Regions from separate parts of the Kocuria sp. ICS0012 genome, predicted to be linked through region 2. Evidence: predicted binding sites of a transcription regulator. Region 2 holds the regulator's gene; the other holds the start of a gene.
The links. Region 2 encodes LexA, which represses DNA repair genes until DNA is damaged. Its sites were predicted from a motif close to TCGAACANNTGTTCGA; they were not measured.
Positions count from the first base shown of each region.

Region 1: a site for LexA is predicted at 2,087-2,102, ahead of A5728_RS09505 (DNA polymerase III subunit alpha). Genes of this name have one in related genera too.

Region 1 covers NZ_LZMM01000058.1:14,551-18,969, forward strand. The annotation lists gene A5728_RS09485 (putative quinol monooxygenase) at 1-335, opposite strand, end outside; gene A5728_RS09490 (PIN domain nuclease) at 771-1,190, opposite strand; gene A5728_RS09495 (hypothetical protein) at 1,181-1,408, opposite strand; gene A5728_RS09500 (hypothetical protein) at 1,598-2,008, shown strand; gene A5728_RS09505 (DNA polymerase III subunit alpha) at 2,111-4,419, shown strand, end outside.
Region 2 covers NZ_LZMM01000033.1:50,425-54,843, reverse strand. The annotation lists gene A5728_RS04755 (ATP-dependent DNA helicase) at 1-1,983, shown strand, start outside; gene lexA (transcriptional repressor LexA) at 2,221-2,994, opposite strand; gene A5728_RS04745 (LysM peptidoglycan-binding domain-containing protein) at 3,275-3,706, shown strand; gene A5728_RS04740 (histidinol-phosphate transaminase) at 3,858-4,419, shown strand, end outside.

The DNA.
Region 1 (4,419 bases), on a different contig from region 2:
CAGCGCGGGATGCCCGCCACGGCTTGCAGCCGGTGGCTGGTCATGCCTTCACGGTCGATGATCGGTAAGGCCCGCTGGATCCGCTCCTGGACGGCCGGGATCTGCAGGGACGCCTGATGGCCCTCCTCGGTGTCCCAGACCTCGGTGACCCACACGGCATCAGGATCCTCGGGATCGGTGGCAACGAGGTAGAGGCGGCAACCGGGCATGGGCTCGGCGGCGTCGTTCTCGGCCAAGATGCCCGCGAGCGCGTGCCCGTTCCCGGGGGTGGAGCGGAGGCATCCGTGGAGCATGAACAGGGCAGTGGTGTCGGCTGTCCCGATGGATGTCGTCATGGGGCCAATCTAACCGCTGTGTGGCGTGGAACACAGGGGTGCGGGCGGACAATGCCGGCGCTCCCGAAAGGGGCACGGACACCATGCCCCGGAACTGCTCCAGGGCATCATCTCCGGGCGCTTCGTCCGGGTGTGCAACGTCCAGACGGTGCCCGAGCGGCGTCGTAGTGTGAGCTCATGCGCCAGCGGACGACGACGGACACGGCAGCGCGCCCCGGCGCTGGCAGGGCGCTTTTCGCGGCGATAGCGGGAACGGTTATCGAGTGGTATGACTACGCGTTGTACGGCACCGCGGCCGGGCTCACCATCGGCCGCTGTTCTTCGCGGGATGGACTCCGGGGCGTCGCCCAGGGCGGCGGGCCCGCGGTATTTCCCCGGTCACGGCGCAGAGAATCACCGACCGGGAGGGCCGATAATCGCCTCACGCGTGTTCTGTCATCGCAGCGTGAGGGTTTCCACCGGCTGGCCTGTGACCGCGGCAATCAAGTCGAAGTCCTTGTCCATGGCCAGCACCGTCAGCCCAGCCTTCTCTGCACATGCTGCGATCAGCAGATCCGGAATGGACGGCGCACGATGCTGACCTCTATCGGCGAGCAACATCTGCACCTGGAAGGCACGGTCCTCCATCGCGGGCGTCAGATGTTCGATGGGCATCAGCGACAGCGGCGGCAGCCCGAACGCCTGACGCCCGCCTTCGCCGGAACGGGATGAGAATCCCAGTTCAAGTCGCGTGACCGTCGAGAGTCGAACCAGTCCTCGTTCGATGCGGGCATTCCAGTCCTCGAGGTGCGCGGCCTTCCCTGCCTGCATTCGTGCATACGCAGACTTGTCGATTAACCAGCCGGTCAGTGCCACGCGGCAGCCATGATGTCGTCATCCATGAGGTCGCCGAACGCGCGGGAGGAGCGCTCCCAGTCCTCAGTGGTCACCGTGGCCTTGTCGCCCGTCATGGCTGCCGCTGTCTCAAACTTCCGGCGCAGGAACTCGTTGCGGGATAGCCCCAGCGCGGATGCCTCCGCATCGATGCTTTCAACCGCCCTGTCACTGAGTCCCCGGATGAGGACATTCTTCATCGTCAGCACCTCCTCGAAGAATGCTATCGCGATATCGTTTAACGGAAAAGATCTCACCCACGCCCGTGTGCGGGCATCTCTCCGGCGACCGACACCGCCGTGGCGTCGGTCGCTTATGCGTGTCGGACGATCTTGGCACCGTCTCAGTAGTCGAATAAATTTTCGAATAATCAGGGAGGGTGAGCCACCATGACGGTGCTGGAGATGACGGAGACCGGGCAATACGAGGACCCGTGGGACACGGTTCCGGTGATCGGCGCGGGCATGCCGGTAGAGCGTCCCACGGGGCTGGTGGGCGGCTCCACGGACCCCGCCCTCGATGATCTCGCGGTGGTGTGTGACATCACCGGGACGCCGTGTGTGGTGACGTACCGCGGTGAGGAGCATCGCGTCCTGCAGCCCGCCGTTCGCTGGTACGAACGCCGGAATTGGTGGGACGTGGAGGTCCGCGTGCCGCGTGAGAGCCGCACGAGCGCGGTGGATCAGGAGCGGTGGCGGGTGCAGGTCGTCCGGCCCGGGGTGGTTATCGCACGCACCTTCGAACTGGTCCGGAACCAGTTCACCGATCAGTGGCGGGTGCTCCGTGTCAGCGCCGCATGAGACCGCCCGTGGTCGCTGTGCGGAGTCCTTCCGTGTCACTTCATGTCGCCCGCGGAGCCGTCCGCGATTGACAGAAGTTCGAATAAAGTTTCGAATATGGGCATGTGGTTCCCCCATCTTCACGTGGCCTCGGCCTTCAGCTCGCACTACGGTGTGGCGCGTCCGGAAGAACTCGCCCGGGCGGCCGCGTCCCAGGGAGCACAGGTCCTCGCGTGCACGGACCGGGACGGCCTCTACGGGGCCGTCAAACACGTGCTGGCATGCCGCGCGCACGGTCTCGCTCCCGTCCTGGGTGTGGACATCGCCCTGCTGCGGACCCCGCGCGCCGGCGCGGGAGGCGCGCAGGGCCGGGTGGCCGGGCAGAATCGGGCGGCCGGACAGCGACGTCGTCCGGCGGCACCCGTGGTGATCGGCCGGGTGGTGGTCCTGGCCACGGGACGCAACGGGGGAGCCGGGTACGCGGCCCTGTGCCGGGTGGTCTCCGCCGCCCACCGGGCTCATGACCGGCACGCGGCCCACCCCATCGGACTCAGCGCGGAGCAGTTGGCGCGGCACGTGCATCGTGCGGCGCGCCACGGTGATCCCGGGCTCGTGGTGCTGCTCGGCCCGGACTCGGACGTGGGTCGGCTACTCGTGGGACGGCACTACCACGCGGCGCGCACCGCGCTGAACCGATGGCGTCACGCGCTGCCCGCGGGGACCCTCGTGGTGGAGACGGTGACCCACCTGGCGCCCCAGGGTGCGCCCCTGAGCATGGGGCACGCGGTGCGGATGTTCCAGATCGGGCGGCAGGCGCAGCTGCCCGTGGTGCTCAGCAACGCCGTGCGCTACGCCCACCCGGGGCAGGCCGTGACCGCGGACGTCCTGGACGCCGCCCGGACCTTGATGTCCCTCGACGAACTGGCCGGGGCGGATCGCGGTGTGCTGCAACCCAACGGGCAGGGCTGGCTCAAGGACGGTGACGAGATGAGTCTGCTGGCCCGGGAGATCGCCCTCGCCGCGGACCACGGTCAGGCGGGACACGGCGCGCTGCTCGCGGACACCCACCACCTGGCCCAGCGCTGCCGTCTGGATCCGGAGGGGGATCTCGGGGTGGACCGTCCGGTGATCCCGGAGGCCTCGGTGATCGGGGTGAGCGGTGACCCGGACCGGGAACTGGCCCAGCGTTGCTACGCGGGACTCGCCCGGTTGCATGCCGGCGAGGACTGGGACCGCACCGTGCCCGGACTCAACCGGGAGTCCCTGCGCGGACGGTTGGAACGGGAACTCGCGGTGATCGCCCAGCTCGGCTTCGCCGGGTACTTCCTGACCGTGGGGGAGGTCTCGGAACTGATGAGCGGCATGGGTGTGCGTCACGCCGCCCGCGGTTCCGGGGTCTCGTCCCTGGTGGTCCACCTGTTGGGGATCTCACCGGCGGATCCGCTCGAGTACGACCTCGTCTTCGAGCGCTTCCTCTCCCCGCTGCGCCCCAGCCTGCCGGACATCGACATCGACATGGAGAGCGCGCAACGCCACGCCGTCTACCACCGGATCTTCGAACGCTTCGGCCCCCGCCGCGTCACGCTCATGAGCATGCAGAACGCCTACCGCTCCCGCGGAGCCGTGCGGGACGCCGGACTAGCACTGGGGCTCGAGGCCCAGGAGGTGGACCACGTGGCCACCCAGTTGTGGCGCGTGCCCGGGGGCACCCTGCGGGAGGAGATCGCACGCCGGCCCGAACTCGCCCCGCTCGCGGAGCGGCTGCGCAACAACCGGCAGTTGGACCTGCTCGTGGATCTCACCGAACGCCTCGACCGACTACCCCGGCACATCTCCATGCATCCGTGCGGGGTAATCCTCTCCGACACCACCCTGTTGCAGCGCACCCCCGTGCAGGCCAGCGGGATCGGGCTGCCCATGTCCCAGTACGACAAGCACGACATGGACCCCATGGGGCTGATCAAACTCGACATCCTGGGCGTGCGCATGCAGTCCGCCCTGGCCCACGCCGTGGAGGAGATCACCCGGTTGCGACCCCACGAACCCCCGCCCAGCCTCGACACCATGCCCCGGGACGACCCCGACACCTTCCGGCTGATCAGCTCCACCCACACCCTGGGGTGCTTCCAGATCGAGTCCCCCGGGCAGCGGGAACTGATCGGGACCATGGGACCGGAGGAGTTCAACGACCTCGTCGTGGACATCTCCCTGTTCCGCCCCGGGCCCATGCAGGCCGCCATGGTCCGGCCCTACCTCAACGCCCGCCACGGCTGGTCCACGCCCACCTACCCCCACCCGGACCTCCAGGAGATCCTCGCCGAGACCCGCGGGGTGGCCGTCTACCACGAACAGATCATGCGCATCATGGACCGGATGACCGGGTGTGGTCTGGCCCGCGCGGACATCTGGCGGCGACTGCTCGGCTCTGCCTC
Region 2 (4,419 bases):
GTGGACACGCTCGAGCTCCTCGACTCCGCCGTGACCGCGCTGGGCGGGCAGCGCCGGGAGGGACAGCGGTTCATGGCGGCCAAGGTCGCCGAGGCCCTCGAGACCGGCCGGCATCTGTTGGTCCAGGCAGGGACCGGTACGGGTAAGTCGCTCGCATACCTCGTCCCGGCCCTGCGTCACGCCCGCACCGCGGACAAGCCCGTGGTCGTGGCCACGGCCACGCTGGCCCTGCAGTCCCAGATCACGGGCCGGGACGTCCCCCGCTTGCTCGACGCGCTCGAGGACGAACTGGACGACCGCCCCGTCGTCGCGCTGCTCAAGGGCCGCTCCAACTACGCGTGCCTGCACAAGGTCGAGGGCGGCTACCCGGACGACGACGGCGCCCTGTTCGACGTCCCCGGTTCGGGACCCGCCGCAGGGGGCGCGGATCGCCCCCTCGGTGGCTTGGCCCAGCAGGTGCTGCGGTTGCGGGAATGGGTCGAGACCACCGAGACCGGGGACCGGGACGACGTCCAGCCGGGTGTCACGGACGCCGCGTGGCGGCAGGTCTCCGTGACCGCTAAGGAGTGCCTGGGGCGCAAGTGCCCCCTCGTGGAGGAGTGCTTCGCCGAGCGCGCCCGGGCCGAGGCCGGCGAGGCGGACGTGGTGATCACCAACCACGCGCTGCTCGCGATCAACGCGTTCGAGGGGCTCGCGGTCCTGCCCGAGCACGACGTCGTGATCGTTGACGAGGCCCATGAGCTGCGGGACCGGGTCACGGGTGCCGTGACCGCGTCGCTGTCCGCCGCCGCGATACGAGCGGCGGCCACGGCCGTGCGCAAGCACACCGCGGCGTCGAGCGATGCACTCGAGAAGGCCGCGCAGGCCTTCGATCTCGCCTTCGACCCCGACCCGTCCGGACTCTTGCCACGAGGCTTCACTGAGGAGCAGGTCTACGCGGTCGGTGGCGTTCAGGATGCCGCGCGCACGGGGCTCAGTGACACCAAGGGCGATTCCAAGGGCGAGGACGCGGCACGTCACGCGGCCCGCTCACGATTGTCCGAGCTGCTGGACACCGCCGAGCGCATGCTGTCGGCGGACACCGCCCATGACGTCCTGTGGATCTCCCGCGTGGGTCGCTGGTCGCCCACCGAGGGATACGTGGGAGCGTCCGAAGGCGAACCGGCGACCCTGAACATCGCGCCGCTCAGCGTCGCGGGGCCCCTGCGGGAGGGGTTGTTCGACGGGCGCACGGTCGTGCTGACCTCGGCGACCCTGGCCGTGGGGTCATCGTTCTCGTCCACGGCCGGGGCTCTCGGCCTGCAGGGCCCGGGGTCCCCCGCGTGGCGGGGCGTGGACGTGGGCAGCCCCTTCGACTACCGCCGCCAGGGCATCCTCTACGTGGCCAAGCACCTCGCGAAACCCGGCCGTGGCGTCTCGGAGGAGCAACTCGAGGAACTGCTCGGGCTGCTCGAGGCCTCGGGCGGCGGCGCGCTCGGTCTGTTCTCGTCCCGCCGGGCCGCGGAGGACGCGGCGGAGGCGTTGCGCGATCGTACAGAGCTGCCCATCCTGTGCCAGGGGGACGCCTCCCTGCCGTCCCTGGTCAAGGAGTTCACCGACGATCCCTCAGCGAGCCTGTTCGGAACCATGAGCCTGTGGCAGGGAGTGGACGTGCCGGGACAGTCATGCCGACTGGTCGTGATCGACCGGATCCCGTTCCCGCGCCCGGACGATCCCCTGGGCACCGCCCGTACACGCGCGGCCGAACGGGCAGGCGGCAACGGGTTCATGTCGGTCTCGGCCACCCACGCCGCGGTGCGCCTGGCGCAGGGCGCCGGCCGACTGATCCGTGCGAGCGGGGACAAGGGCGTCGTCGCCGTGCTGGACTCGCGGCTCGCCACGGCGCGCTACGGGTCCTTCCTGGCCCAGTCCCTCCCGCCGCTGTGGCCCACCACGGACCGCTCGACCGTTCTCGGGGCGTTAGAGCGATTGGCGCGCTCCTGAGCGTTCGACGTCGCTGTGCTCACATCCGTGGTGCCGTCTAGGGAGACGCGCGTTGAGTGCCTCCGTGCTCCCCGCCGGATCATGCGCGGGTCGGCGCACGGTGTTACGGCGCGCGCCGCAGCCCTGTGAGCGCGGGTCCGTGGTCCGGAGCGCGAGCACGGGCGGTTCCGAGGCGGTGCACGCCGCCGGGTCCCGCGTGACGCGACGCGCGGGACCCGGAACCGTTCGGAGGGCGAGCTACAGGGAGCGGAAGACCGAGACGACCTTTCCCATCACGGTCGCGTGATCACCCAGGATGGGTTCGTAGCGGGTGTTCTGGGGCAGCAGCCACGTGTGGCCGTCGCGCTGGCGGAAGGTCTTGATGGTCGCTTCGTCGTCCAGCAGGGCAGCCACGACGTCCCCGTTCTGCGCGGAGTTCTGTTGGCGCACCACGACCCAGTCGCCGTCGCAGATGGCTGCGTCGATCATGGAGTCCCCGGAGACCTTGAGCATGAACAACTGGCCGTGACCCACGAACTGCCGTGGCAGGGAGTAGACCTCCTCGACCGATTGTTCGGCGGTGATGGGGCCACCGGCGGCGATGCGCCCCACGAGCGGTACGGGGACCATGGCGTCGTCGTCATCCGCGGCGGGCAGGTCGCCCATGGTGTGCACCGCGGGGGACGCGGCGCCCGATGCGCGGGTCGCCAAGGATTCCACGGAACCCGCGGGCTCGTCGGCCGGCCCCAGGTGGCGGTCGAGTTCCTCCGCGCTCAACGGGCGCAGGACCTCCATGGCGCGGGGTCGGCGCGGATCCCGGCGCAGGTAGCCCCACTTCTCGAGCTGGCCGAGCTGATGGGTCACGCTGGACAGGGACGCCAGACCCACGGTGTCACCGATCTCACGCATGGACGGCGGGTAGCCGCGCGTGGTGATGCAGCGCTGCACGGCACCGAGGATTCGTGCTTGTCGAGGGGTGAGCGTGCGCGGGCGTCGGTCGGACGCCTGCTGATTCGGGGAAGAAGTGCTCACGTGCGGGGTCCTTTCACCGTCCACGCTGTGCACACCCTGCGGTGGGCTGCGGAGGCCGCTTATGCGTGTCGGAGACGTGGGGTCAACTAACTCCTGTGTGACCTCGAGCTTAACCCGCGCGCGTCCCCGGGTTCAAATATGTGTTCGAAAAGGTCCTCGACAGCATTCGTACACCCGTGCTAGAACTGTGGGTAGAGATTCGAAAATGTGTTCTAAATACGCTCCGCGTTCGAACACCGCCACCTTCGGGTGGATCCGGTCAGATCACCAGGAGGTAGCCATGACCGCTCTCACCTTGTCGCGATCCGTTCGTTCCGCCACGGCTGCGTCCTCCGCCGCCGTGCGCGCTCGTACGTCGGCCCGCGCCGCGTCCGTCCAGGCCGCCCCGCGCGCCGCTCGCTCGCCGCTGCAGCTCACCCGCCGCGGCCGGTTCTTCCTGATCGGGCTGCCCTTCGTCACGGGAGCGGCGGCCCTGTTGGTGGTCGCCGCTGTCTTCCTGCTGCCGCCCACGGTCAAGGCATCCACGGAACCGGCGGGGGCGCCCGTGACCCACGGTGTCACGGTGCAGGCGAACCAGACCCTGTGGGAGATCGCCGCCGTCGCGGACCCGCAGCGGGACACCCGCGAGGTCATGAACGACATCGCCGAGCTCAACGGTCTGACGTCCTCCACCCTGCACACGGGTCAGGTCCTGGAGGTCCCGTCCCGCTGACGGTGACCCGTCGGTGACGTGATCCGTCGGTGCCAAGTGAGCGACTCCTGGTGCGCCGACAAGCTCCGGGCGGTGTCACGACTGGTCCGGGAATCGACACACCGTGAGACGTCGTGTGACCGGATATGCGCCGAGTCCATAGACTGGTCTGGTGAATTCTCGTGATGATTCCCTCGAAGCCCTTCCGCTGCGCGACGACCTGCGGGGCCTGTCTCCCTACGGTGCTCCCCAGCTGGAAGTCCGTGTCGCACTGAACACCAACGAGAACACCCATCCGGTTCCCGAGCCCGTGGTTCGGGCCATCACGCGGCGCGTTACCGATGCCGCGGCGTCCCTGAACCGCTACCCGGACCGGGACTTCACCAATCTGCGGACCACCCTAGCGTCCTATCTAGGTCACGAGCTGACCGAGGACAATCTGTGGGCCGCCAACGGGTCCAACGAGATCCTGCAGCAGATCCTGCAGGCCTTCGGTGGGCCGGAGCGCTCCGTGTTGAGCTTCGTCCCCACGTACTCGATGTACCCGTTGCTCGCCCTCGGGACCGGAACGCGGTTCATCGCGGGGGAGCGCGCCGCGGACTTCTCCCTGTCCGCGGAGTCGGCGGCTCGCCAGGTGGGGGAGCACGCCCCGAACATCGTGTTCCTGTGCTCGCCCAACAACCCCACCGGGACCGCGCTCGGACTGGATGTCGTCGAGGCCGTGTACGAGGCGG